DNA from 3 places in the Nocardiopsis akebiae genome. Region 3 is predicted to be linked to each of the others. Evidence: riboswitches for the same ligand, from Rfam matches in the RefSeq annotation. Region 3 holds a riboswitch; each other region holds the start of a gene.
What was found. A riboswitch is a leader RNA that binds a small molecule or an ion and turns the genes downstream of it on or off. The one in region 3 is predicted to bind thiamine pyrophosphate.

Region 1 (9,387 bases), 460 kb from region 3:
GGCGACCCCGGCGTAGCGCCCCAGGTCCAGCTCCACGGGCTGCGGGTACCGCGACAGGTTGTTGACGCAGAGCATCCGGTCGTCGCCGTGCTCGCGGATGAAGGCCAGCACGCTCGGGTTGGTGGCGTTGAGCTCGGTGAAGGCGCCGGTGCCGAACACGGGGTGGCGCTTGCGGATCTGGATCATGCGGCGCGTCCAGTGCAGCAGCGAGCCGGGGTTGTCGCGCTGGGACTCCACGTTGAGCGCCTGGTACCCGTAGACCGGGTCCATGATCAGCGGCAGGTACAGGCGGGCCGGGTCGCCCTTGGAGAACCCGGCGTTGCGGTCCGAGCTCCACTGCATGGGCGTGCGCACGGCGTCGCGGTCGCCCAGCCAGATGTTGTCGCCCATGCCGATCTCGTCGCCGTAGTACAGGACGGGCGAGCCCGGCAGGGACAGCAGCAGGGCCGTGAACAGCTCGATCTGGTTGCGGTCGTTGTCCAGCAGGGGCGCGAGACGCCTGCGGATCCCCACGTTGGCGCGCATGCGGGGTTCCTTGGCGTACTCGGAGTACATGTAGTCGCGCTCCTCGTCGGTGACCATCTCCAGGGTCAGCTCGTCGTGGTTGCGCAGGAAGATCGCCCACTGGCAGTTGCGGGGGATCGGCGGCGTCTGGGCGAGGATCTCCGAGATCGGGAAGCGCTGCTCCTGCCTGACCGCCATGAACATGCGCGGCATCAGCGGGAAGTGGAAGTTCATGTGGCACTCGTCGCCGCCGGACTCGAAGTCGCCGAAGTAGTCGACGACGTCGGACGGCCACTGGTTGGCCTCGCTCAGCAGCACGCGGTCGGGGTAGAGCCGGTCCACCTCGGCGCGCACGCGCTTGAGGAACTCGTGCGTCTCCTTGAGGTTCTCGCAGTTGGTGCCCTCGCGCTCGTACAGGTAGGGCACGGCGTCCAGGCGGAACCCGTCGATGCCCAGGTCCAGCCAGTAGCGCAGGACCTCCAGGATCGCCTCCTGGACGGCCGGGTTCTCGAAGTTGAGGTCGGGCTGGTGGGAGAAGAACCGGTGCCAGTAGTACTGGCCGCGGACCTCGTCGTAGGTCCAGTTGGACGTCTCGGTGTCGACGAAGATGATGCGGGCCTCGTCGTAGCGGTCGTCGGTGTCCGACCACACGTAGAAGTCCCCGTAGGGCCCGTCCGGGTCCTCGCGGGAGGCCTTGAACCACGGGTGCTGGTCGCTGGTGTGGTTCATGACCAGGTCGGTGATGACCCGGATCCCGCGCCGGTGCGACTCGTCCAGGAGTTCCACGAAGTCGGCGGTGCGGCCGAACTCCGGGAGGATCTTGAAGTAGTCGGAGATGTCGTAGCCGCCGTCGCGCAGGGGCGACTCGTACATCGGAAGCAGCCACACGCAGTCGATGCCCAGCCACTGGAGGTAGTCCAGCTTCTGCACCAGACCGGCGAGGTCGCCGGTGCCGTCGCCGTTGGAGTCGAAGAAGCCCCGGGCGAGCACCTCGTAGAAGACGGCGTGTTTGTACCAGTGGGGATCACTGGTGCCGCCGGAGGACATCAGCGGGCCGGTGGCGGCCCCGGTGGCCGGGGCGAGCGGACCGTGTTCGGCGTGACCGCGTCCGCCGGGGCCGGGCTCGTCTTTGCTCATCTAATGCTCCCCACCAAGAATGTTCGACGTCGGTTCAACAGGCGTTTCGGACACGGCGGGGCTCCGGCGGAGCAGCGGCTCCGCCGGGCCCGTGCGCTGGTTCCGGGGCCGCTATCTGCCGCTGACGGTGAACACGTGCGCGGGACCGGCCGCGGGGTCGAGTCGGACGTAGTTGTCCGCACCCCAGGTGTAGGAACGGCCGGTCAGCTCGTCGGTCACCCTGAGCTCCTCCTCCCTTGTGAGGCCGATGGACGGCAGATCCAGGTGCACCGTCGCCTCGCGTGCGCGGTGCGGGTCGAGGTTGACGACTGCGATCACGGCGTCGTCGGGGTCCTTGGGGCCGGTGCCGGGCCGGTGCTTGGAGAAGCAGACGATCTCGGGGCGGTCCACGTGGTGGAAGCGCAGGTTGCGCAGCTCCCGCAGGGCCGGGTGCTCCCGGCGCAGCCGGTTGAGCAGCGTGAGGAGGCCGGCGAGGGTCTCGCCGGAGGCCTCGGCCGCGGCCCAGTCGCGGGGGCGGTACTGGTACTTCTCCGAGTCGAGGTACTCCTCGCTGCCCGGTCCGGCGGGGGTGTTCTCGCACAGCTCGAAGCCTGAGTAGACGCCCCAGGTGGGGGAGAGCAGGGCCGCCAGCACGGCGCGGACGGCGAACGCGGGCCGACCGCCGTGCTGGAGGTAGGCGTGCAGGATGTCCGGGGTGTTGGCGAAGAAGTTGGGCCGCAGGTAGTGGGCGCTCTCCCGGCTCAGCTCGGTGAGGTAGTCGGTCAGTTCGTCCTTGCCGTTGCGCCAGGTGAAGTAGGTGTAGGACTGGTGGAAGCCGACCTTGGCCAGTGTGCGCATCATGGCGGGGCGGGTGAAGGCCTCGGCGAGGAAGAGCACGTCGGGGTGCCTGTGGGCGACGTCGGCGAGCAGCTTCTGCCAGAACGCGACCGGCTTGGTGTGCGGGTTGTCGACGCGGAAGATCCGCACGCCGTGGGCGATCCAGTGCTCGACCACCCGCAGGACCTCCGCGTACAGGCCCTTGAAGTCGCGGTCGAAGTTGAGCGGGTAGATGTCCTGGTACTTCTTGGGCGGGTTCTCGGCGTAGGCGATGGAGCCGTCGGCCCGGGCGGTGAACCACTCGGGGTGCTCGGTGACCCAGGGGTGGTCGGGGGAGCACTGCAGGGCCAGGTCCAGGGCGATCTCCATGCCGTGCTCGCGTGCCTCGGCGACGAAGGCGTCGAAGTCGGCGAGGGTGCCCAGGTCGGGGTGGACCGCGTCGTGGCCGCCGTCGGCCGACCCGATGGCCCACACCGAACCGGGGTCGCCGGGGCCGGCGGTCAGGGCGTTGTTGGCGCCCTTGCGGTGGGTGGTGCCGACCGGGTGGATCGGCGGGAGGTAGACCACGTCGAAGCCCATGTCGGCGATGGCGGGCAGGCGCTTGGCCGCGGTGGCGAGGGTGCCCGAGAGCTCCTGGCCCGGCGCGGTGTCGACCTGGGCGCCCTCCGAGCGCGGGAAGAACTCGTACCAGGAGCCGAACAGCGCGCGCTCGCGGTGGACGACGACGCTGGTGCGCCTGGACCTGGTGACCAGCTCGCGCAGGGGAGCGCGCTCCATCTCGGCCAGGACCTCGGGGGTGAGCGCCGTTTCGAAGCGCTCCACCGGGGTCGTCGAGGTGTCGCGCAGCGCCTTGGCGGCGGCGTTCAGGAAGGGGCGGCGCGGGACCCGTCGACCGGCGCGGGCGAGCAGGCGGGCGCCCTCCTCCAGAACGAGCTCGGTGTCCTGGCCCAGCGGGAGCTTGACCCCCGCGACGTGGCGCCAGGTGGCGAAGGGGTCGGTCCACGACTCGACGGCGAAGGACCACGTTCCCTCCGCGGGGAGGCTGACGCAGGCCTCGTAGCGGTCGGTGCCGGGGGCGTGCTCGCGCATGGGGACGAGCTGTTCGCGGCGTCCCTCGGGGGAGTAGACGACGACGCCCGCGGCGAGGGAGTCGTGGCCCTCGCGGATCACCGTCGCTCCCACGGTGAAGCGTTCGCCGGGAACGGCTTTCACCGGTCCGAGGTCGTTCTCTGGAGAGATATCGAGGATGGGCAGGCGTCCGATCACTGGCTACACCGTAATTGTCGTGGTTCGACGTTGCGGAACCGTGCTGTTTTTCGGCAGGCGGAAATAACCGGAAGTTAATCCAGGGCAAGACGGAGTTCACGGAGCATCCGGAACAGAAACTGTCCGGATTAAGGCTTCGGTGCCCTCCGCTGTCTATCGTCTGCCCTCTTGTGGTGTTTGGCGGAGTGCCAGGGCCGGATAATTTCTGTGATCCTCATCACAGTGGGTGTGTGTACTAAGAGCAGGTGTTTGTCGGGTTTCTGCTGAGTAAACCTCTCAATTCGGTCATAAGGGCGCAGTGGATTCAGGTGCCTCTGTGGTTGTTTTCCGATGCATTCTGTGGAAATGACGGAAAACTGATCGGTCATGTTGGACGGTGTGCTGCGGTGGGTAGGGATGACCGAATGCACGCGCGAGCTGTATGGCCGTATTCCGGACATCCGTGCGTGACCGGATAGTCGCCTAAGGAACTTTTGTCCCGGATTCGGGCGCCCGTGGCCCGATCGCTCTCCTCCGTGTCCGAGCCCCCGGTGCCGGTTGTGTGACGCGCTTGTTTCATGGTGATTGACGAAATATGTTCGCTATGTGGTGCTTTGCTTGTTATTGAGGAAGTTTTTCGCTGACGCGCCCGTCAACCCGGTCCGCCCTTTACGTCCGCCCTGAGAGCGTGGTCGGCGGAGTTGCCTGCCCGCGCGTCCCGCGGGCGGGGCGGCACACGGACGTAGGGGGCGACGTGACGGAGTCCAACCAGCGTCCGCCGCGCGGGCGGCGGCACGAGGCCCCGCGCCGGAACCGGCGCGGGGCCCTCTCCCGCGCGGTAGCGGCCGCCGCGGGCCCGCGTGTCCGGCGGTGGGCCGAGGTCCTGCGCCGAAAGGTGTCGGAACCGGGCCCGACGGGGGACCGCCGGGAGACGGTCCAGCGCCTGGCCGGAACCAGCGCGGTCGCCGGTCTGCTCACGGCTGCGCTGGTCATGCCCTGGGCCGGCGGTCTCGGGCTGGCGGCCAAGGACTCCGCCGCGGCCTTCATGGCCCTGCCCAGCGACCTGGCCGTGCCGCGCCCGTCCGAGCGCGTGCTGCTGACCGACGTCGAAGGGGAACCGATCGCCGAGGTCGCCGAGCGCGAGCGCGACGTGGTGCCGCTGGACGAGATCAGCCCCTGGGTTCCCGCCGCCCTCATGGCGATCGAGGACGACCGCTTCTACGAGCACGCCGGGCTGGACCTGCGCGGCACGCTGCGCGCGGCCGTCCGTACCGCACTGGGCAACACCCAGGGCGGGTCCACCATCACCCAGCAGTACGTGAAGAACCTCCTCATGGAACAGGCCGACACCGAGGAGGAGCTGGCGAGCGCCAACGCGCGCACCCTGACCCGCAAGGTGCTGGAGTTGCGCTACGCCATCGAGCTGGAGGAGAAGCTCACCAAGGACGAGATCATGGAGGGCTACCTCAACCTCGCCTACTTCGGCCAGAACGCGTACGGCATCGAGGTCGCCGCCGAGCGCTACTTCTCCGTCCCGGCTTCCGAGCTCGACCCCGCGCAGGCCGCCACGATCGTGGCGCTGGTGCGCGCGCCCTCGTACTACGACCCGCTCACCAACCCGGAGGCCTCCGTCGAGCGCCGCAACCTGGTGCTGGACCGGATGGTCGCCACCGGACACCTGGAGGGCGCGGAGGCGGAGGAGTACAAGGGCCGGGGCCTGGAGGTCGACGAGACCCCGCGCGCGGGCAGCTGCTTCAGCAGCGAGCAGCCCTTCTTCTGCGACTACGTCATGCGGTGGCTGGGCGGCTCCGACGCGCTCGCCGGGACCCAGGAGGAGCGCGACGGGATGCTGGAGCGGGGCGGCATCACCGTGCGCACCACCCTGGACTTGGACATGCAGGAGGCCGCCGAGCAGGCGATCGAGCGCTACGTCCCCGCGGGTGACTCCCACAAGTTCGCCGCCGAGGTCCTCGTGGAGCCCGGTACCGGCCGGGTGCGGGTGATGGCCCAGAACATGCGCTACGGCTTCGACGACGAGCCGGGCACCACCTCGATCAACCTGTCCGTGGACCACGAGGACGGCGGGTCGCTGGGCTACCAGGCGGGTTCGACGTTCAAGCCGTTCACCCTCGCCGCAGCCCTGGACGCCGGGCTCAAGTACGACACCAGCTTCTCCTCGCCCAAGTCCACGACGGTGAGCGGCCTGGAGAACTGCGAGGGCGGCAGGATGGCGCCCTGGGACGTGGGCAACGCCGGGGAGAGCGACGGCGGCGAGCACAACATGATCAGCGGGACGAAGGGTTCGGTGAACACCTACTTCGCCCAGCTCCAGGAACGCGTCGGCCTGTGCGAGACGGCGGAGATGGCCCAGAGCCTGGGCGTCCACCGCGCGGACGGCGAGGACCTGCAGGTGTGGAGCTCCTTCACCCTGGGCGACCAGGAGGTCTCCCCGCTAACCATGGCCAGCGCCTACGCCGTCTTCGCCTCCCGGGGCACCTACTGCGAGCCGGTCCCCGTGGCCTCGGTCCTCGTCGAGGGCGAGGACGGCGAGGAGATCGAGGTGGGCACCGAGTGCGAGGAGGGCGCGCTGGACACCGAGGTCGCCGACGGCGTCAACCACCTGCTCCAGCAGACCTTCGAGGGCGGTACCGCCAACGGCCTGGAGATCGGACGCCCGGTGGCGGGCAAGACCGGCACCACCGACAGCGCGGCCTACGCGTGGTTCGCGGGCTACACCCCGAACCTGGCCGGGACCGTGGTGGTCGGCGACATCCGGGGCGGGGAGCAGCACACCCTCCAGGGCGTGACCATCGGGGACCGCTACTACGGCATCGTCTACGGGGCCACGCTGCCCGGACCGATCTGGCAGGCCACCATGCGCGAGGCCGTGGCGGGCCTGCCGGAGGAGGAGTTCGCCCCCTCGCCGAAGGTCTACGGCAAGGCCTCGGACAAGCCGTCGGGCGGCGGTGGCGACGGCGACGACGGCGACACCGGTGGAGGCGGCGGTGCCGGTGACGGCGGCCTCGCGGCCGGTGACGGCGGGGGTGACGGCGGGGGCGACGGCGGCTCGACCGGCGGTGGCGGCACCGGCGGGGGCGGAGGTTCGACCGGCGGTGGCGGTGGGGAATCGACCGGCGGTGGTGGCGGTACCGGAGGCGGCGAGGGCTCGACCGGAGGCGGCGGCGCCGGCGGTGGAGGCGGGAACACCGGAGGCGGCGGCACCGGCGGGGACGGAGGTTCGACCGGCGGTGGCGGCGGCACCGGCGGTGGAGGCGGGAACACCGGAGGCGGTGGAGGCGACGGCGGTGGCGGCGGTACCGGCGGCGGCGAGTCGCCGGGCGGGGGCGGCGGCGCGCCCTGGAACGGCACGCCCCCGCAGCCGCAGGTGCCCGAGGGCGGTGCCGGTCCCGGGGACTGAGGCCCCGACGTGCGCTGACGGGACCCGGGAACACTGCGGCGTTCCCCCGTGTTCGTATTGATGAAACCGACAGGGGAGCGCGCGAGCGCTGAGAGTGCGGCACCAGGCCGCAGACCCTTACACACCTGATCTGGGTCATGCCAGCGAAGGAAGTCGTAGGAACCGTCACCGGTGGCGGGCTCCCGCGCACCGGGGACGTCCCGGCGCGCGGAACGCGTCCCGGCGCCGCTCTCGGCCGCACGGGCCCCTCGCATCCCCCGGCGAAGGGACACCGCATGAAGAGGAACACCACCATCCCCCAGGGCACCGGCTTCCGGCGCGACGTCCTCGACCGGCTGCGTAGCTGGCGCACCGTCGACATCGTCGTGGCCGCCGTCATCGGCGTCGCGGTCGGCGTGGTCTTCTGGCTCTGGAACATCGTCTGGTCGGTCACGACCCCCCTGTTCGTCGGCTTCCCGCCCGCACAGGCCGTCGTCTACGGCATGTGGCTGATCTCCGGCGTGCTGGGCGGCCTGATCATCCGCAAGCCCGGCGCGGCCCTGCTCACCGCCATCGCCGCCGCCTCGGTGTCGGCGCTCCTGGGCACCCAGTGGGGGATCATGGTCATCCTCGACGGCGCCCTCCAGGGCATCCTGCCCGAGCTCGTCTTCCTCGCCTTCGGCTACCGCCGCTGGGGCATGGGCGTGGCCGTCCTCGCGGCGGCGGTCGCGGGCGTCTCCCCGGCCATCCGCGACAACCTCGCCTACAACGTGACCTGGCCGCTGTCCTACCAGATCACCTACGGCGTCATCGTGGTGGTCAGCGCCGCCCTCATCGCGGGCGTGGGCGCCCGCCTGCTCACCACCGCCCTGGCCCGCTCCGGGGCGCTGGCCCCCTTCCCGTCCGCGAGGGGCTGACCGTGGCCTCCGCGAACGGGCGCCGGACGGCGGCCGGGGGCCCCGGCGCGCGCGTGGAGCTCTCCGGCTGGGGCTGGCGGCACTCGGGCCGCGAGTCCCACGCGCTGCGCGGCGTGGACCTGGTGATCGAGCCGGGTGAGCGCGTGCTGCTGCTGGGCGCCTCCGGCGCGGGCAAGTCAACCCTGCTGCACTCGCTGGCCGGTCTGACCGGCGAGGACGCCGCCATCAGCGGTGACCACGAGGGCACCCTGCTCCTGGACGGCGAGCCCGCCGACCGGAGCCGTGGCTCGGTCGGCCTGGTCAGCCAGGACCCCGAGACGCAGCTGGTGATGGCGCGCGCGGGCGACGACGTCGCCTTCGGCCCGGAGAACCTGGGCGTGGCCCCCGACCTCATCTGGCCCCGCGTCCACGAGGCGCTGGAGGCCGTGGGCTTCCCGTACGGACCGCGCCATCCCACCGGCGCGCTGTCGGGCGGTGAGAAGCAGCGCCTGGTGATCGCCGGGGCCCTGGCGATGCGCCCCCGACTGCTGCTGCTGGACGAGCCCACCGCCAACCTCGACCCGGCCGGGGCCGCGCTGGTGCGGGGCGTGCTGGCCCGCCTGCTCGCCGAGACCGAGGCGACCCTGGTGCTGGTCGAGCACCGGGTGGCCGACGTCGTGGACCTGGTGGACCGGGTCGTGGTCGTGGCGCCCGGCGGCGGGGTCGTCGCCGACGGGCCGCCGGCGACCGTGTTCGCCGAGCACGGTCGCTCGCTGGCAGCGCAGGGCGTGTGGGTTCCCGGGTACGAGCCCGCGCCCGCCGTTGAGCCCGCGCCGGGCGGTGAGCCCCTGCTGGAGGCCGTGGGCGTCACGGCGCGTACCCCGAGCCAGCTCGGCGTGCGCGCGGCGCCGCGGCGCACGGTGTTCGAGGGGGTGGACGCCACCGTCCGAGCCGGGACCGCGACCGCCCTGACCGGCCCCAACGGCGCGGGCAAGTCCACGCTGCTGACCCTGCTCGCCGGACTGTCCAGGCCCCACCGGGGAGCGGTGCTGCCGCGCGGGCCGCTGGCCGGGGCCGACCCGCGCCCGCTCGTGCGCTGGCCCGCCCGCAGGCTGGCCCGGCACGTGGGTACGGTCTTCCAGCACGCCGAGGACCAGTTCGTCACCGCCACCGTACGCGACGAGCTGCGCTTCGCCCCGCTGCGCGCCGGTACGGGCGAGGCCGAGACCGAGGCCTGGGTGGGCGAGCTGATGGAGCGCCTGCGCCTGTCCGCGCTGGCCGACGTGCACCCCTACACGCTCTCGGGCGGTGAGAAGCGGCGACTGTCGGTGGCCACGGCGCTCAGCTCGGGCCCCGCGCACGCACCCGACGCGCTCGTCCTGGACGAGCCCA
Region 2 (9,387 bases), 3.0 Mb from region 3:
CAGGACCACCGATCGGGCCTCCTTGCCGGTGCGCTGCTCGATCTCGTCGGCCAGCCGCTGGCCGATGCCGCCCAGCCGCACGTGGCCGAAGGAGTCGGTCTCCCCGGTGGCCAGCTCCATCTGGCCCTCCTTGGGGTGCGCGCCCTCGGCGACCACGATGATCGGCGCGTACTGGGTCTCGAAGCGGCTCTCGACGTGCTTGACGACCTCGTCGATGTCGAAGGGCCGCTCGGGGATGAGGATGACGTTGGCGCCCGCGGCCATGCCCGAGTGCAGCGCGATCCACCCGGCGTGGCGGCCCATGACCTCCACCACCAGTGCGCGGTGGTGCGACTCGGCGGTGGTGTGCAGGCGGTCGATCGCCTCCATCGCGATGTTCACGGCCGTGTCGAAACCGAAGGTGTAGTCGGTCGCGTTGAGGTCGTTGTCGATGGTCTTGGGCACGCCGACGACGTTGACGCCGCGGTCGTGCAGCTGGCGGGCCACGCCGAGGGTGTCCTCGCCGCCGATGGCGACCAGGGCGTCGACGCCCAGTCCGGCCATGTTGTCCTTGACCCGCTCGACGCCGCCCTCGATCTTCATGAGGTTGGTGCGCGAGGAGCCCAGGATCGTGCCGCCCCGGGGCAGGATGCCGCGCACGGCCGTCACGTCCAGCGGCATGGTGTCGCCCTCAAGCGGACCGCGCCAACCGTCCCGGAAGCCGATGAACTCGTAGCCGTAGTCCTTGATGCCCTTGCGGACCACTGCGCGGATGACCGCGTTCAGACCAGGACAGTCCCCACCGCCGGTCAGCACCCCGACTCGCATACGAATTCTCCTCGACGTTGTGTGTTTTACGACGCATGGCGCCATATGGTCTAGACCATAGTGGGAGCGGTGATCCGGGGCCAACCCGGGGAGGAGAATACGCGGTGAACGCGCCCGGCGCGGAGGGCGCGCCCCGCGTCAATCGTCCAGGCCCCGGTCGATGGCGTAGCGCACCAGCTCCACCCTGTTGTGCAGGTGGAGCTTGGTGAGGGTGTTCTGCACGTGGTTCTGCACGGTGCGGTGGGAGATGCCCAGCCGCTGCGCGATCTGCTTGTAGGCCAGCCCCTTGGCGACCAGGCGCAGCACCTCGGTCTCACGGGGAGTCAGCTCCGGCGCCTCCGGCTCCCGGGAGTGGTCCGCCGACGAGAGCCTGCGGTACTCGCCCAGTACCAGTCCGGCCAGGCCCGGGGTGTATACTGCCTCGCCCGCGTGCACCCGGCGCACCGCGTCCAGCAGTTCCTCCCGCCCCGCCGACTTGACCAGGTAACCGGCGGCCCCGGCCTTCACCGCGGCCAGGACGTCGTCGCTGGCCCCGCTCGCCGACAGCACCAGTACCCGCGGCGGCCGGGACAGCGCCACCAGGCCCGCGGTCAGCTCGACTCCGCTCATGTCGGGCAGGTGCAGGTCCACGACGGCCAGGGTGGGGCGCGCGGCCGGAGCGATGCGCAGCGCCTTGGCGCCGTCGCCCGCGGTGCCCACGACCTCGATACCGGCCTCGCCGAGGTCGCGCGCGACCGCGTCGCGCCACATGGGGTGGTCGTCCACCACCAGTACCCGGATCGCCTCGCTCGCCATGCAGGCGACCCTATCCCGGGCGGGCGGCGCCCACGGCACGGGCCGACGACCGAGGCGGTGGAAGGGGGCAGGGGCCGCGCCGACCCCGCCGGGTGGCGGCGGCCGTGCCCCCGGCCGGGGCGGCCGCACACGGCGAGGGGGCGGGACCGACGGTCCCGCCCCCTCGCTTCCGGCTCAGCCCGCGCGCCCGGGCCGGTCAGTCGTCATCGTCGCCGCCGTTGCCGTTGCCGTTGCCGTTGCCGTTGCCCTCGCCGAAGTCGCCCAGGTCGATGCCGCCCGGAGTCGCGGTGATCGTGATCTCTGTTTCCTCGGGCGCCCTGCCCGTGTGCGACTGGTGCGCCACCTCGCGGCCGCCGAAGACGCGCTCGACCTTGACCTTGAAACCGGCCTCCTCCAGCGCCTCACTCGCCTCGTCGATCCGCATGCCGACCACGTCGGGGATGTCCACGCCGGGCGGACCGGTGGAGACGGTCAGGGTGACGGTACCGCCGGAGCCGATGCTGGAGCCGCTGTCGGGGCTCTGCTGGATGACCTTGCCCTCCTCGACGTCCGCGCTCTCCTCCTCGACCACCTCGACGGACAAACCCTCGCCCTCCAGCATCTGGCGGGCGGTGTCCAGCTCCTCGCCGACCACCGCGGGCACCGGGATGCCCTGGCTGACGGTGATGGTGACCTGCTCCTCCCGGTCGGCCTCCGCGCCCGCCTCGGGAGAGGTGGAGACCACCGCGCCGGGCTCGACCTCGGTGGAGCTCACGTCCTCCTGGACGATGTTGTCCGGGTCGAAGCCGAGGTCCTCCAGCTCCTTGAGGGCGTTTGCGGCGTCCATCTCGACCAGGTCGGGCATCTCCACCGTCTGCGGGCCCTTGGACAGGTACACGGTGACCACGTCGTCGGGGGACAGGCGGGCGCCCGCCTCCGGGTCGGTCTCGCCGACCGTGCCCGGCTCGGCCTCGCTGTAGACGGCCTCGGAGGACAGGTCGTAGCGCAGGCCCTCGTCGCGGATCATCTGGCTCGCGGCCTCGGGGTCGCTGCCCACCACGTCGGGGACGTTCTCGTACTGGCCGACCAGGAACCACCAGCCCGCGCCGAGCAGGACGATCGCCAGGACCGCCGCGCCGATCCCGACCAGCAGGTTGCGGCGGCGCCGGTCGTCGGGGCCGTCACGGTAGTCGTCGTACCCGTCGTCGCCGCCGTACCCGTCCTTGCCGCGGTCGTAGTCGTCGTAGCGGCCGTCGTCGAGCCCGGCCGAGGCCATGTCCACGACCATGGTCGCGTTCTCGGTGCCCGGACCGGCGCCCCCGGCGATGAGCTGGGGCGCGGTCACCGAAGCCGTGGTCGCCGCCGCCGGGGCGACGGGCGTCAGCGGGGCCTGGTCGGCGGCCGGGGCGGGGGGACCCGCGGGCAGGCCGTTGAGCACCGCCAGGACCTTGGCCAGGTACTGGCCCGCGTTGCTGGGACGGTACCTGGGGTCGCGCTCGGTGGCCTTGGTGACCAGCGCGTCGACCTCCGCGGGCAGGCCGGGCAGGAAGTGCGAGGGGCGCGGGACGTCCTCGTTGACGTGCTGGTAGGCGATCGCGATGGGCGTCTCGCCGGTGTGCGGCTGGCTGCCGGTGAGCAGCTCGTAGAGCATGATGCCCGCCGCGTACACGTCGCTGCGGGCGTCGGCGACGCCCCTCTCGATCTGCTCGGGGGCCAGGTAGGCCGCCGTGCCCATGAGGGTGCCCGTGCGGGTCAGCCCCTGGTTGGACTGCTCCACGGCGCGCGCCAGGCCGAAGTCGGCGACCTTGACCCGGCCGTCCTCGGTGATGAGGACGTTCTCGGGCTTGACGTCGCGGTGGACCATGCCCGCCTGGTGGGCGGCGCCGAGCGCGGCCAGCACCGGGGCCATGGCGTTCAGGGCGTCGTGGGCACCGAGCCTGCCCCGGGACTTGAGCAGGTCGCGCAGGGTGCGCCCGGGTACGTACTCCATGGCCAGGAACACGTGCCCCTGGTCCTCACCCTGGTCGAAGACCTGTACGACGTTGGGGTGGGAGAGCTTGGCGACGGAGTGCGCCTCGTTGATGAAGCGCTGCACGAAGGTCGGGTCCTGGGCCAGCGAAGGGTGCATCACCTTCAGGGCCAGCCGTCGGTCCAACCTCAGGTCGTGGGCGACGTAGACGGTCGCCATCCCGCCTCCGGCGATCCTGGACTCCACGAAGTAACGTCGGTCCAGGGTGGCGCCTACGAGCGGGTCGGAAGTCGTCATGTCCACGGCGGAGTAGTGTCCTTGCTGCGGGGAGCGCGGGCTGTCGCGGCCGGTGGCGCGTACCCGACACCGGGTGTCGAACCGACACGATAGCGGAAGCCCACGCCAGGTCTGCCCGGCGGTTCGCGGTCGCGCCGTCCCGTTCCGGTGTCGGTGGGGCCGGTGGGACCCCGGGGAGGCCTGTTCGGTCTCCCCGGAGGACGGGCCCCGGCCGGGGCCCTCCCGGTTCCGGCGGTGGGTGACCCACCGGTCGTCGGGTCGCCCCGTTCCCGGTGAGGCCCGCTCCGTCGGCGGTGGGGACGCTCGCGCCTGGGTTGTCGTGGTGTGCGGGATGCGCCCTTGCGGGGCCGCGCACTCGTTCCACGGTAGAGGACGCCGCCAAACTTCCCGGGCGGGACGCACCGGTCGGCGGGGCCGGAACGGGGAGCGGGGCCCGGTGGCCTAACTCACGGAGGGCGAGGAGGCCTGGGCGTAGCGCCGCACGGGGATGCGGCCGGCCAGGCGCGCGCCGCGGCCCGCGCGCACGGCGTCGCGCATCGCGGCGGCCATGCGCACCGGGTCCTGGGCGCGGGTCACGGCCGTGGCCAGCAGGACGGCGTCGCACCCCAGCTCCATGGCCAGGGCGGCGTCGCTGGCGGTGCCGATCCCCGCGTCCACGATGACCGGCACACCGGCCTGCTCCACGATCAGCTCCAGGTTGTGCGGGTTGCGGATGCCCAGCCCCGAGCCGATCGGGGCGGCCAGGGGCATCACCGCGGCGCAGCCCACCTGCTCCAGGCGCCGGGCCAGCACGGGGTCGTCGTTGGTGTAGGGCAGCACGGTGAAGCCCTCGTCCACCAGCTGTTCGGCGGCCTCCAGCAGCTCGACGGGGTCGGGCAGCAGCGTGTGCTCGTCCGCCACCACCTCCAGCTTGACCCAGTCGGTCTCCAGCGCCTCGCGGCCCAGGCGGGCGGTGCGCACCGCGTCGACGGCGGTGAAGCACCCGGCGGTGTTGGGCAGCGCCCGGATCTTGTTGCGGGTCAGGACGTCCCACACCGACCCCCGGGCGCCGGGGGACACCCGGCGCATCGCCACGGTGGTCAGCTCGGTGCCGGAGGTGATCAGGGCCTCCTCCAGGACCTCCAGGGAGGGGGCTCCGCCGGTTCCGGTGATGAGCCGGGACCCGAAGGAGGTTCCCGCGATAACGAGGTCGTCGTTCATCCTCAGCCTCCCTGCACCGCGGTGAGGACGTCCACGCGGTCGCCCTGGTTGAGCGGGCTCGCGGCCCACGCGGTCCGGCGGACCACCTCGTCGTTGACGGCCACGGCGACACCGCCGGGCGCCTCGGCGCCGGTCAGGTCGCGCACGACCGCTTCCACGGTCGTGTCGTCGGCGAACTCGCGGCGGTCGCCGTTGATGATCAGTTCCACTGCTACTACCTACTTGCGCGTCGTGCCGTGAAACGGCGGGCGTACTCGGGCAGGTCTCCGTCGGTCAGGGCCCCGGCCATGGCCTCACCGGTCACCGGGGTCAGCAGGACCCCGTGCCGGAAGTGCCCGGCGGCCAGGTGCAGTCCCGGGACCCGGGTGGGCCCCAGGAGGGGCTCGTTGTCGGGGGAGCCGGGGCGCAGCCCGACGCAGGTCTCGGTGACCTCCAGTTCGCTCACCCCGGGGACGAGTTCACGCGCGTCCCGCAGCACCTGCCAGAGTCCCCCGACGGTGAGCGAGGTGTCGTGGCCCAGCTCCTCCTGGGTGGCGCCGATGACTACCTCGCCGTCGGCGCGCGGCACCAGGTAGGTCGGGAATCCCCGGACCAGGCCGCGGACGGTCCGGCCCACGAGCGGCGGCTCCCCGTCGGGCACCCGGGCGCGCAGCAGCTGCCCCTTGACCGGGCGCAGCGGCGGGACCACGGGTTCGGGGACCGCGACGCCGTTGCCCCAGCAGCCCGCGGCCAGCACCACCTGGTGCGCGGGCAGGATCTGGCCCGCCGCGGCGTCCCCGGCCAGGCGCACGCCCAGCCGGGCGCCCCCGGGGCCGGGGGAGAGGACCTCCCCGACCAGCCCGCGGACCTCGGTGACGCCCGCGCGCCCGCCCGCCGCGGCCAGGGCGCGCAGCAGCCGCCGAGGGTCCACGGAGTGGTCGTCGGGGGCCAGGACGCCGCCGCGCACGGACGGGGCGAGCATGGGCTCCAGACGGCGGCACTCGCGGCCGGTCAGGCGCTCGGCGGCGATGCCCAGCCTCCGCTGGAGCGCGTGCAGTTCGGTCAGGACGGCCAGGTCGTCGCGGTCGAAGGCGACCAGCAGCGTGCCGGTGGCGCGGTGGCCCACGTCCAGGCCGCTGGCCTCCTCCAGTTCGGCGACGAAGTCCGCGTACATGCGGGCCGAGCGGATGCCCAGCTCCATGAGGGGCTCCTCGCCGAACGCCGCCTCGGTGGCGGGGGTCAGCATGCCCGCGGCCACGGTGGAGGCGGCGCGGGCGGGGTCGGACTCGACCAGGGTGACGCTCAGTCCGCGTTGGGCGGCCCGCCAGGCGGTGACCCGCCCGACCAGGCCGCCGCCGACCACGACGACGCGGTCGCGGTGGGAATCGTCGGAGGTGCGCACGGCTGTGGCTTCCACTCCCTTCGCCGGCATGATCCGGATCAGGTTCGTGCGGTCGGAGGCTCACAGCCTCCCTCTCAGCCGGGTCCCACCCGGCTCCCGCGGGATGTAGGGGTCCGTCCCCATTCTAGGACCCGTGGCCGGCGCACGCCGTGCCGGGGGGAAGGAGGTGCGCGGATGTGGCAGATTGGTGGTGTGACACAACGCGACATCGACACGCTGATCGGCGACTGGCTGACCCTCAAGGAGGCCGCCGCTCCGCTGGGCGTGAGCCCGAACCGGATCAAGACGCTGATCCGCGAGAACCGCATGATGGGTGTGGTCCGCGACGGTGAACTCTCCATCCCCGCGGCCTTCATCGACGGCGACGACCTGGTCAAGGGCCTGCCGGGGACGCTGCTGCTGCTCACCGACGCGGGCTTCTCCTCCGAGGAGGCCCTGCGCTGGCTGTTCACCCCCGACGACTCCCTGCCGGGCACGCCGATCCAGGCCATGCGCGAGAACCGGGGCACCGAGGTGCGCCGCCGGGCCCAGAGCCTGGCCTTCTAGTCCGCGGCCCCACGGGCCCGTTCGTGAACTGCTGGGGAGGGGCGCGCCGCCGCGTCCCTCCCCCTTGGGTCCCAACGCGCCAGGGCCTAGGGTGGACCGTGTGAGGACCAGCCACGGAACCAGCCTGCGCAAGCGCCTGGACGCATCGCTTCTGTACCTGTGCACCGACGCCCGGACCGGCCGGGGCGACCTGGCCGAGTTCGCCGACGCGGCCCTTGCCGGGGGAGTGGACATCATCCAGCTCCGGGACAAGGGCTTGGAGGCGCGCGAGGAGATCGCGGCCCTGGAGGTGATGAAGGAGGCGTGCGAGCGGTACGGCGCCCTGCTCGCGGTCAACGACCGCGCCGACATCGCCCGCGCCGTGCGCGCCGACGTCCTCCACCTGGGCCAGCGGGACCTGCCCGTGCCCATGGCCCGCGACATCATCGGCGCCGACCCCGTGATCGGCCGCTCCAACAACGACGTCGCCGCCGCGGCCGCCTCCGCCGAGGAGCCCGGCAGCGACTACTTCTGCGTCGGACCGACCTGGGCGACGCCCACCAAGCCGGGTCGCCCGGCCGCCGGGCTGGAGCTGGTGGAGGAGGCGGCCGCGCTGGGCACCGACCGCCCCTGGTTCGCCATCGGCGGGATCGACGCCGACAACATCGACCGCGTGCTGGACGCCGGGGCCCGCCGGGTCGTGGTCGTGCGCGCGATCACGGAGGCGGAGGACCCCCGGGCCGCGGCCGCCGCTCTGCGCCAGCGCCTGGCGGCCCGCGCCGGGGGCTGACCGGCGGCCGGGCGCCGAACGCCCGCCGGAGCCGCTCCGCCGGGGCCCGGCCGTTCGGTGCCGCCCGGTCCTAGGGAAGCAGCAGGACCTTGCCGAGCACCGTGCGCCCCTCCAGCGCGGCGTGCGCCTCGGCGGCCCGCTCCAACGGCAGTGTCAGGCCCACGTGCGGGGTGATCCTGCCCATGCGGGCCATCTCCAGCACCAGCCGCAGGTCGTCCCGTCGGTCGTCCTCGGCCTTCTTGAGGTCGAACAGCCCCAGGACCTCGATCCCGCGGCTCGCGGCCTCCCGCGCGTCCACATCCGTGAAGCTTCCGCCCGCCGAGCCGTAGCCGACGAACCGGCCGCCGTCGGCCAGGGTCGCGAAGGCCGCCGCGCCCAGCGCGCCCCCGGCGCCGTCCAGGACCACGTCGACCCCGGCGCCGCCGGTCAGCGCGCGCACCCGCTCCGGCCAGTCCGGCTCGGAGTAGTCCACGGTCTCCTGAGCGCCCAGTTCGCGGACCAGGGCCAGTTTGGCCCCGCCCCTGGCCGCGCCGATGACCCGTGCCCCGGCCCTGCGGGCCAACTGGACGGCCAGGCTGCCCGCCCCTCCGGCGGCCGCGGCGACCAGGACCGCGGTGCTGGGCCCGAAGCCCGCCGCCCGCTCCAGCGCCAGCGCGGTCGGCCCGTCGTGCAGCAGGGCCAGCGCCGCCCGGGGCGCCACCTCCTCGGGCACCCTGACCAGAGCCGACTCCGGGACCACGGCCCGCTCGGCGTAGCCGTCCACGGGCAGGGCGGGCCTTTCCGGCGTCCCGTCCGTGTGCCCGGTGCCGGCGACCACCGCGGCCCCCTCCCAGCCCGGGTCCACGCCCGGGCCTATCCGGACCACCCGCCCTGCCACGCCCGCGCCGGGGACGTAGGGGGGAGACACGGGGAAGTAGTCCAGCCCCCAGCCGCCGCGGACCAGGGTGTCCAGGTACATCACGTTCGCCGCGGCGACCTCCACCAGTGCCTGTCCCGGTCCCGCCTCGGGCTCGGGCACGTCCCTGACCACCAGGACCTCCGGACCGCCGAACTCCCGGACCTGTACCGCTCGCATGCCGTTCTCCCTCGGTGCGCACTGCCTGTCTCCGACACCGCTCAGCCTCTTACCTCAATGTTTGTTGAGGTCAAGGGTCGGGTGTCGGGGGAGATCCACGGCACAGGGGGCCCGCCCCGCACGGGCGCACGGCGCGGCGCGCGGGCGGGCCGCGGTCAGACCGCGACGTGCGACAGCGCGCTGGGGTGGCGCCGCAGGAAGCCCTCGATGGACTGGGCGGGATGGCCGGTCAGGTCGGGGACGGCGGGCGAGACCACGTCGAGCTCCCCGGCGGCGATCGCGGCGTAGGAGGTCACCCAGCCCTCGACCGCCCAGTCGGGGGCGTCGCCGCGGCGCGACTCCAGCGCCTCCTCCCGTGTCTGCGGCACGTAGCGCACCGAGCGACCGGTGAGCACGCTCAGCCTCTCCGCCGTCGCGCCCAGGGACAGCGCCTCCGGGCCGGTGACGTCGTGGCTGGTGTCGTGCGAGGCGCGCGCGGCCGCGGGATCGGTCAGCACGGCCGCGGCCACGTCCGCCACGTCGTCGCGCGAGACCCACGCGATCCGGCCGTCACCGGCCGGGCCCCGCAC
Region 3 (9,387 bases):
TGACCGGCACCGAACCCCTCCGCAAGGAGGACGTCGACCGTGTGCTCGACCTCGCCCGGGACGCCGCCCACTCCGTGGCCCGGCCCGCCGCGCCCCTGACCACCTACCTCCTGGGCGTGGCGGTGGGTCAGGGCGCGGACCCCGACGAGGCCGCGGCGGTCCTCAGCAGGCTCGCCCTGGCCCAGGTCGACGAGGAGGACCGCGTCTGACACCCCGCCGCCGTCCGCGCCGGTCGGCGGCGCTCCGTCCGTACCGACGGGCCCTTCCGTCCGTTCCGGCCGCCTCCGGCGGCGCCGTCGCGGCCGTGTCCGTGAGGAACACGGCGCCCTGAGCCCGCCGGAGCCGCACCGGCTCGACACGGTCGCGTCGGCTGGCCGTCCGCACCGGCCGCCCCCACCGGGTCGCGCGCGGGCCGCACCGGCGCCCTCGGGTCCGCCGACGTCCGGGCCCGGCCCCGGTCCCGGAGCCAGGGCCCGGCCAGCGCGGAAGCCTGCCGGAAGGCACCGCCCGCACCCGGGAGGTACGCGGAAGGGAAACCGGAAGTTCCCGAAGAAACAGGCATGTGGGTTACGTGTGATGCGGTTGTTACGCGTCGATGCGATTCTGTGCCGGTATCGCGGGCCTTCCCCCAGTGCCGACGCGATCTCGAGGGCGTCGGATCCCCCGTACTTCGCTACCGGCGACCCCCGTCCCCACACACTCACCGATAGGGAGATCCCCTGTGGACCAGCTCCTCGAAATGGCTGGCATCGTCAGCAGCATCATCTGGGGGCCCTTCGTCCTCATTCCGCTGCTGTTCGGTGTCGGCCTGTTCCTCACCGTCCGCCTCCGCCTGCTCCAGCTCCTGCGGCTGCCCCACGCGCTGTGGCTCGCCCTCGTCCGGCGCAAGGAGGACGCCTCCGTCGAGGGCGACATCTCCCACTACCAGGCGCTGAGCACGGCCCTGGCCGCCACCGTCGGCGTCGGCAACATCGCCGGTGCCGCGCTCGCCATCGGCGTCGGCGGACCCGGCGCGCTGTTCTGGATGTGGGTCGTCGGCTTCCTCGGCATGGCCACCAAGTACAGCGAGGCCCTCCTGGGCGTGAAGTTCCGCCGTACCGACGCCAAGGGCGAACAGAGCGGCGGCCCGATGTACTACCTCAAGTACGGGATACCGGGCGGCCTGGGCACCACCCTGGGCGTGGCCTTCGCGGTCTTCGGAGCCATCGCCGCCTTCGGGATCGGCAACGGCACCCAGGCCAACGCCGTCTCGCAGCAGATCACCAGCGTCACGCCGCTGGAGCCGTGGATGGTGGGCCTGGCCCTCGTGGTCCTCGCGGGCGCCGTCATCCTCGGCGGCATCAAGAGCATCGGCCGCGTCGCCTCCGGCCTCGTGCCGATCATGATCATCGGCTACGTGGGCGTCTGCCTGGTCATCCTGGCCGCCAACTGGGCCGCCATCCTCCCCGCGCTCCAGCTCGTGGTGACCGACGCCTTCACCGGCACCGCGGCCACGGGCGGCTTCGCCGGGGCGGGCATCATGCTCGCCATCCAGCAGGGCTTCGCCCGCGGCATCTTCTCCAACGAGTCGGGCCTGGGCACCGGTGCCATCGCCGCCGCGGCGGCCAAGACCAGCCAGCCGGTCCGCCAGGCGATGGTCTCGATGACCCAGACCTTCATCGACACCATCATCGTGGTCACCATGACCTGCCTGGTCATCATCACCACCGGTGTCTGGTCCGCCGGCGGCGAGGACGGCTCGCTGATGACCAGCAGCGCGGTCTCCGAGGGCCTGGGGTCGATCAGCCCGGCGCTCGCTCCGGCCGGTACCGTCATCGTGGCCGTCGCGGTGGCCGTGTTCGCCTTCACCACCCTGCTCGGGTGGGCCTACTACGGCGAGCGCTGCATGGTGTTCCTGGGCGGCCGCCGCCTGGTCCTGCCCTACCGCCTGGTGTTCATCGCCGTCATCTACGTGGGCTCGGTCGCCAGCCTGGACTCGGTCTGGCTGTTCAGCGACATCGCCAACGGCCTGATGGCCCTGCCCAACCTCATCGGGCTCCTGCTCCTGTCCCCGGTCATCGCGGCGGAGACGCGCAAGTTCTTCGCCCACCCCGACTGGAGGGACCCGGACAAGGTCATGGAGGACGTGACCAAGGCCTGACCCGGTAGGGGCCGCGAGCCCGACCGGAGGACGGTGACGAGGAGGGGGGACCGGCGCGGAGCCGGTCCCCCCTCGGCGTTCCCTCCTCCGGACGCCGCCCCTACCACCAGGCGTGGAAGTGGTGCACGGGGCCCTGTCCGCCGCCCGCGTCGATCTCGTCGGCGCGCCGGATGGCCTCGGTCAGGTAGTCCTTGGCGTCGCCCACCGCGGCGGCCACGTCCGGCCGCTGCGGCAGCAGGGCCGCGATCGAGGAGGACAGCGTGCACCCGGTGCCGTGCGTGTTGCGGGTGGCCACCCTCGGGGCGCGGAACTCGACCGGGTCGGCGTCCCGGGCGACCAGGACGTCGACGCTCTCCCCGCCGGGCAGGTGGCCGCCTTTGAGCAGGACCCTGCGCGGGCCGAGGTCCAGCAGCCGCCAGGCCTGGGCGCGCATCGACGCCAGGTCGGTCGCCTCGGGCTCCTCCAGCAGGTCCGCGGCCTCGGGCAGGTTCGGGGTGACCAGGTCCGCGCGTGGCAGGAGCTTGGTGCGCAGCGCGTCGACGGCCGAGGCCTCCAGCAGGCGGTCCCCGCTCTTGGCGACCATCACCGGGTCCACCACCACGTTCGGCAGCGTGTGGCGGTCGATCGCCTCGGCCACGGCCTCGGTGACCTCCGAGGTGCCCAGCATGCCCACCTTGACCGCGTGCACGACGGCGTCGGTGAAGAGGGTGTCCATCTGGTGGGCGACGAAGCGCGCGGGGATCGGGTGGACCCCGGCGACCCCGAGCGTGGACTGGGCGGTCAGCGCGGCGATCACCGTCATGCCGAAGGTCCCGTGCGCGGAGAAGGCCTTGAGGTCGGCCTGGACGCCCGCGCCCCCGCTGGGGTCGCTGCCGGCGATGGACACGATGTTGTACGCGCTCATGGCGTTCCTTCGCTAGTGCTAACTAGGGCAGGTTCGACGGGTGTGCTCTCAGCCGGGAACGTGTCCCGGCACCCCGCGCCTCCGGAGCCGCGTCGGCGGCCCCGGTCATGATGTGTTTGTGGTGCGTTCCGGGCAGGATACCCACAGAACGCAGAAGGGGTCCGCCCGGGGACGCGGGCGGACCCCTGGAGGGGTTCACGGGGAGCGGGGGCTCAGGCGGAGGTGCCCTCGGTCCGGCGGGCCCTGGTCCGCTTGTAGACGCGGGCCAGGATGAACCACAGCACCAGCAGGCCGATGAGCACGACGACGATGTTGCTGATCACACCGCTCCACTGGACCAGAACGGGCTCGATGGCCGGGCCGAACACGTAGCCGAGGCCGATCCAGATGGTGTTCCACACCGCGGAGCCGATGACCGTGTACAGCGAGAACTTGAACAGGGGCATCCGCTCGATCCCGGCGGGCACCGAGATGAAGCTGCGGACCAGGGGCACGCACCGGCCCAGCAGGACGGCGACGCCGCCGAAGCGGGCGAAGAAGCGCTCGGCCTTGTAGAAGTCCTCGATCTCCAGCAGCGGGGTCTTCTCGACCAGCCAGGCCGTGCGCTCGCGGCCCAGGAGCGCGCCGATCGCGTAGAAGCCCCACGCGCCGACCAGGCAGCCGATCGTCGCCCACAGGATGGCCAGCCACACGTTCATGTGCCCGGCGTAGGCGAGGAACCCGGCGCCGGGCAGGACCGCCTCACTGGGCATCGGCGGGAAGAAGGTCTCGATGAACAGCGCCACGCCGACACCGGGTTCGCCCAGGGTCGTCATCAGGTTCAGGACCCACCCGATGAACCCCTCGTACTCGTGGGCGACGTCGACGTCCGTCGTCGAGGCCGCGGTCATCAGCAGATTCGTTGTCATGCGGTTGTCGTTCCCGTTCTCAGACGTGGGTGGGGGACCGGTGGAGTTCGGCTTCCTCCATCCGGAGGCGCTTGCGGCGCTCCCAGACGATGGCCGCCGCCACGATCGCGAAGCCGACCGCCATCAGGCCGACCGTCACCGGGACGTCGGTGGGGGCCAGGAACGTGCGGTCCTCGTCCTGCCAGGGCCACAGGGCGCGCAGCGAACCGGCCATGAGGCCGGTGAGGACCACCAGGGTCATGTGGTGGAAGTTCTCCAGCAGGTGCTGGAGCAGCTTCACGAACAGCGACAGGCCCGTGAGCATGCCGAGCGCGAACACCGAGAGGTAGGCGATGTCCATGTCCCCGACCGCGCTGATCGTGGGTTCGTACAGACCCAGCGTGAGCAGGATGAAGGATCCGGACAGCCCCGGCAGCACCAGCGCGCAGACGGCCACCGCCGCGGCGAGGAAGACGACGACCGGGTGGGTGGGCAGGTTGGCGCCGGGCAGGCCGGTGAGGAAGAACGCGCCCGCGGCGAAGACCAGGGCGACGAGGTAGTGCCAGGCCCGCCACCTGCGGCCCGCGCCGGTGTAGGGGATCCACAGGCAGGCCAGGACCAGGCCGAAGAACAGCGCGTACGCGTACTGGGTGTGGGTCTCGACCAGCGGGGCGAGGACCACGGCCGCCATACCGAGGAAGGCCACCATGCCGACGAGCGCGGGGACCAGCACGCTCCAGTCCACCTGGCGGAACTGCTCCTGGGCGCGCTCCCTCCCGCGTCCGCGCGGGACGTCGGTGACGTAGCGCCTGACACCGCTGACCATGTGGCCGGCGCCGCCGATGAGCTTGTCGTAGAGACCGACGATGAGGGCGACCGTGCCGCCGCTGATACCGGGAAGGGCCTCCGAGGCGCCCACGGCGCCGCCGCGCACCGCGTTGAAGATGTAGCTGCCTACTGAGTTGGGCATCTGGGTTCTTGGGAGCGCTTCGGGCGGGGCCCGGGGAAGCGCGCCGTCCTCCGTCCTAGTGGTGTCACCGCACGCGCACCGTGTGCACGGGTGGAGGGGTGGGTCAAAGGTGGTCCTCGCGGTCCACGGCCTCGACCGGAGGCGGGGCGGACCGGTCGGCCCCGGCCGGGAGTGTGCGAACCGGTCGGAACGGGGGAGGGGAAACCGTGGGGCCTTGGACCAGGCGACGCCAGTCTAGCGGTGGCGGAGGGGGTCCAGAGCGGCCGACGCCCTGTGAAACCCCTGTTTCGGCTGGGTAAGTCCATATTGAACCTGTGCCCGAAATGAAGGGTCCGGTACCGCCCGGGTGCGCAGTTCCGCAGCAGACCGCCGGGGAGGCCGGGTGCCCGGCCGCCAGCGCCGTCTCCGGCACGGCCGGCACCCGTTCCCAAGTCCGTCCCCGGGCCCGTGGAGGAGCCCCCGGCGGGGCCCGGAGGGCGGACCGGCTCTCAGGGAAGGGTAGGGGCGGCAGGAGCGGGCGAACCGGTCCCGGTGACGGACGCCGCCCACCGGTAGTCCTGCTTGCCGACCGCCGTTCGCCGCACCCGGTCCACGAAGTGCACGGTGCGCGGCACCTTGAACCCGGCGAGCCGGACCCGGCAGTACGCGCGCAGTTCCGCCTCCTCCAGACGGGCGTTCGCGGCCAGCGAGACCAGCGCGGTCACCCGCTGCCCGAGGTACTCGTCGGGCGAGGGCACCACGATGGCGTCCTCCACCGAGGGGTGCGCCTTGAGCGCGGCCTCCACCTCCTCGGGGTAGACCTTCTCCCCCGCGGTGTTGATGACCGCGCTGCCGCGTCCCAGCAGCGCGATCGAGCCGTCTGCGTCCCACGTCCCGAAGTCGCCCGACAGCGCCCAGCGGCGCCCCCCGGCGTCGGTGGGGAACGTGCGCGCGGTCGCCAGTGGGTCGTTGTAGTAGCCCAGCGGGATCCGTCCGGTGCGCGCGATCCGCCCCACCTCCCGCGAACCCGGGGGCAGCGGGCGCAGGGACGCGTCCAGCACCGCGATGCTGCCGCCCATGGTGAAGCTGCGGCTGCCCGAGGGACCGCCCCCGGAGGGGGCCTCCGCCGGACCGGCCGGTTCGGCGCCGGTCGCCGACCCGCACACGCCCGTCTCCGAGCCCCCGTAGGCGTCGGAGAGGGACACGTCCTCGCGCCAGGCGTGCCACAGCGCGCGCACCGCCGGGGTGAGCGGGGTGCCGCCGGAGCGGACCGAGGCCAGGTCCGGGCACAGCCCCGGTTCGGTGAGCAGGTGGCGGGCCAGCGGGCGGGCCATGGCGTCGCCCACCAGCTGGAGCGCGTGCACGCCCTCCCGGTGCGCCGTCTCCAGCACCCGGTCCGGACGGAAGCTGCGGTCGGTGGACAGCACCACCCGCTTGCCGCACAGCAGCATGCTCAGCGCGTTCCACTGTCCGGCCGCGTGCATGAGCGGACCGAGGACCAGCATGCGCTGCTCGAAGCAGCGCGTGGCGCGCTCGGCCACCTCCCGCGGGGTGCGGGCGCTGGGCGTGCCCGGAGCGCGGCGCTCCAGGGCCGCGCGGAAGATGTCCGCCTGCCGCCACAGCACGCCCTTGGGGTAGCCCGTCGTGCCGCCGGTGTAGAGCAGGTAGTGGTCCTCGCCGCTGGTAGGGGGCAGGACCGCGTCCTCGGGCGCCGAGGCCAGCGCTTCTTCGTAGTCGAGGCCCCGCGTCCCGCGCGCGGAGCCGTCCGCGACGAGCAGGACGTGGCGCAGCCGGGGCAGGTCGGAGCGGACCGTGTCCACCGCCCCGGCCAGAGAGTCCTCCGCGATCAGCGCGACCGCGTGCGAGTCGGCCAGGACGTGGCGCAGCTCGCCCGCGACGTAGCGGTAGTTGACGTTGACCGGGACCGCTCCCGCGCGCAGGACGCCGAGGAAGGACTCCACCCACTCGGCGCGGTTGAAGGCCAGGACGGCGACGTGCTCGCCGGGGCGCACGCCCGCGCCGACCAGGTGGCGGGCCAGCCGCAGCGAGCGCTCGCGCAGGGCGCGGTAGGTGAGCCGACGGGGGCCGGCGACAAGGGCGGTCCGCTCGGGCACGGCGTCGGCGACCGCCGCGAACAGGCGGGAGAGCGAGAAGGGGGCGTCCGGGGACGCGGAGGTGGGCACGCCTGACCTCCCGGGCACGGTCGACGGGGCCGTCCACGGCTCGGGGCTCGCGGCGGCTGACTGGCTGATGGTGCGACCGTACCCCTCGGGGGGCGGCCCGACCGCCGTCGGGGCTGTGGAGCGCGTCACCAGGGGCGTTATCGCAGGTCACCATGGATGCGACGGCCCCGCTCAGAGGGTGTGCGCGGCGTTTCGCGGACGGGTTTTCGGGCATCGCCCCCGGGCTGTGATCTGCCCCACCCCTTGTGGGCTCACCGGATCATCTGCTCAACTCTTGGGGACCTCCCGCCGAAGGGGCGCGATCCGGCCCGATGGTGGGTATCAACTGTCTGACATCGGTCAATGGTGATCGGAGCTGCTAGATGGGCAACACCCAGAACCTGGGGCAGCGGGACTCCGCCGGGAACCCCGGTGGAGAGGCACTCTCCGGCGCGGACCACATCGCGCTCGCGCGGGCGCGGTCGGCGCACAACTACTCACCCCTTCCCGTCGTGATCGCCGAGGGCCGTGGCGCCTGGGTGACCGACGTCGAGGGCAGGAAGTACCTGGACTGCCTGGCCGGGTACTCCGCGATGAACTTCGGCCATCACAACCCCGACCTGCTCGCGGCGGCGCACCGGCAGATCGACCGGGTGACCCTCACGAGCCGTGCCTTCTACAACGACCAGTTCGGCCCGTGGGTCAGCGCCCTCGCCGACATGGTCGGCAAGGAGAAGGTCCTGCCGATGAACACCGGCGCCGAGGCGGTGGAGACAGGCATCAAGGTGGCCCGCAAGTGGGCCTACGAGGTCAAGGGCGTGCCCGAGAACGAGGCGACCATCGTCGTGGCGGGCGCCAACTTCCACGGCCGCACCACCACCATCGTCTCCTTCTCATCGGACCCGGAGGCCAGGACCGGTTTCGGGCCCTACACGCCGGGTTTCCGGTCCGTGCCCTACGGTGACGCCGAGGCCATCGAGGCCGCCATCGACTCCACGACCGCGGCGGTCCTCATCGAGCCCGTGCAGGGCGAGGCGGGGGTGATCGTGCCGCCGGCGGACTTCCTGCCCCGGGTGAGGGAGATCTGCGACCGCGAGCGTGTGCTGTTCATCGCCGACGAGGTGCAGTCCGGCCTGGGACGCACCGGGACGGTCCGGGCCTGCGAGCACAGCGGGGTGGTCCCCGACGCCTACCTGTTCGGCAAGGCGCTGGGCGGCGGCGTCCTGCCGGTGTCGGCGATGGTCGCCGACGAGGACGTGCTCGGCGTCATCCAGCCCGGCCAGCACGGCAGCACGTTCGGCGGCAACCCGCTGGCCGGAGCGGTCGGGAGCACGGTCGTGCGGATGCTCACCGAGGGGCCCTACCTGGAGAACACGCGCCGTCTGGGCGAGGTGCTCAAGCGCCGCCTCAAGGAGTTCGTCGGGGACGGTGTGGTGTCCGCGCGCAGCATCGGGCTGTGGGCCGGCATCGACGTCGACCCGTCGCTGGCCTCGGGCCGGGAGCTGTGCGAGCGCCTCGCCGACCGCGGGGTCCTGGTCAAGGACACCCACGGCTCCACCGTGCGGATGTCGCCGCCCCTGGTGATCAGCGAGGAGGACCTCAACTGGGGCCTGGACCGCTTCGCCGAGGTGATCGGGGAGCTCCAGGCGGGCCGGTAGCGACGCGGGGCCGACGTCCCCCCGTCTCAGGGGGCGTCGGCCTCGTTGCCGGGCGGTTCGGTGGCGAACTCCGGGTCCAGCGGTCCGCCCAGTTCCGACCTCAGCTGCTCGGGATCGACCTTCTCAAGTGTCTCCCGGGCCACGTAGACCTCCCGCTCGGGGCCCTGCACGATCTGCAGGCGCACCCGCTCGGCGATGGACAGCTGCCCCTGCGCCGTGGGGTGGAAGCTCGCCCGGTCCACGCGCAGGCCCTCGCCCAGCTGCCCGAGCACGATCCCGTTCAGCCATGCCGCGTCCGCGCTCACCTCGTGCCCGCTCAGGGCGGAGAAGGTGTTCACGTACTCCACGCTGCCGGTCTGGCGCCCGCCGTAGACGTCGCCGTCCACCCGGTAGGCCGTGTCGCGGATGAGCTCGTTGAACCGCTGGGCCAGACCGTTCAGCCAGAGCTGATCGCTCCTGGTCAGCGTGTAGTACATGCCCGGGGGGTCCTCCGGGAACAGCCGCGGGTAGCCCAGCACCAGGATGCGGGCGTCGGGCGCGCGGTCGCGGACCTCGCCGAGGATCTCTGTCAGGGTCTCCTCGAAGGCCCTCATCCGCTTGTCGACATCCTCCTCCTGCTCGACGCAGACGCTGCTCTCCAGGAGCGGCATCCGCACCATGCAGGTGCGCAGGACGGGGATGAAGCCC

Region 1: linked by a shared signal. The riboswitch ahead of KGD83_RS24575 (ECF transporter S component) and the one ahead of thiD (bifunctional hydroxymethylpyrimidine kinase/phosphomethylpyrimidine kinase) in region 3 are both predicted to bind thiamine pyrophosphate.
Region 2: linked by a shared signal. The riboswitch ahead of thiO (glycine oxidase ThiO) and the one ahead of thiD (bifunctional hydroxymethylpyrimidine kinase/phosphomethylpyrimidine kinase) in region 3 are both predicted to bind thiamine pyrophosphate.

What each region holds. Positions count from the first base shown of each region.
Region 1 is NZ_CP074132.1:5,754,270-5,763,656, reverse strand. It holds gene treS (maltose alpha-D-glucosyltransferase) at 1-1,641, opposite strand, end outside; gene KGD83_RS24585 (alpha-1,4-glucan--maltose-1-phosphate maltosyltransferase) at 1,753-3,723, opposite strand; gene KGD83_RS24580 (transglycosylase domain-containing protein) at 4,457-7,120, shown strand; TPP riboswitch at 7,182-7,289, shown strand; gene KGD83_RS24575 (ECF transporter S component) at 7,396-8,016, shown strand; gene KGD83_RS24570 (ABC transporter ATP-binding protein) at 8,019-9,387, shown strand, end outside.
Region 2 is NZ_CP074132.1:2,313,587-2,322,973, forward strand. It holds gene KGD83_RS10010 (6-phosphofructokinase) at 1-807, opposite strand, end outside; gene KGD83_RS10015 (response regulator) at 946-1,602, opposite strand; gene pknB (Stk1 family PASTA domain-containing Ser/Thr kinase) at 1,799-3,853, opposite strand; gene KGD83_RS10025 (thiazole synthase) at 4,289-5,047, opposite strand; gene thiS (sulfur carrier protein ThiS) at 5,050-5,256, opposite strand; gene thiO (glycine oxidase ThiO) at 5,262-6,458, opposite strand; TPP riboswitch at 6,427-6,538, opposite strand; gene KGD83_RS10040 (Rv2175c family DNA-binding protein) at 6,621-6,974, shown strand; gene thiE (thiamine phosphate synthase) at 7,075-7,743, shown strand; gene KGD83_RS10050 (zinc-binding dehydrogenase) at 7,814-8,818, opposite strand; gene KGD83_RS10055 (SDR family oxidoreductase) at 8,974-9,387, opposite strand, start outside.
Region 3 is NZ_CP074132.1:5,297,004-5,306,390, reverse strand. It holds gene KGD83_RS22695 (DUF6457 domain-containing protein) at 1-209, shown strand, start outside; gene KGD83_RS22690 (alanine/glycine:cation symporter family protein) at 722-2,140, shown strand; gene thiD (bifunctional hydroxymethylpyrimidine kinase/phosphomethylpyrimidine kinase) at 2,241-3,044, opposite strand; TPP riboswitch at 3,032-3,130, opposite strand; gene KGD83_RS22680 (DedA family protein) at 3,257-3,952, opposite strand; gene KGD83_RS22675 (DUF368 domain-containing protein) at 3,972-4,901, opposite strand; gene KGD83_RS22670 (acyl-CoA synthetase) at 5,390-7,063, opposite strand; gene rocD (ornithine--oxo-acid transaminase) at 7,426-8,700, shown strand; gene KGD83_RS22660 (SGNH/GDSL hydrolase family protein) at 8,727-9,387, opposite strand, start outside.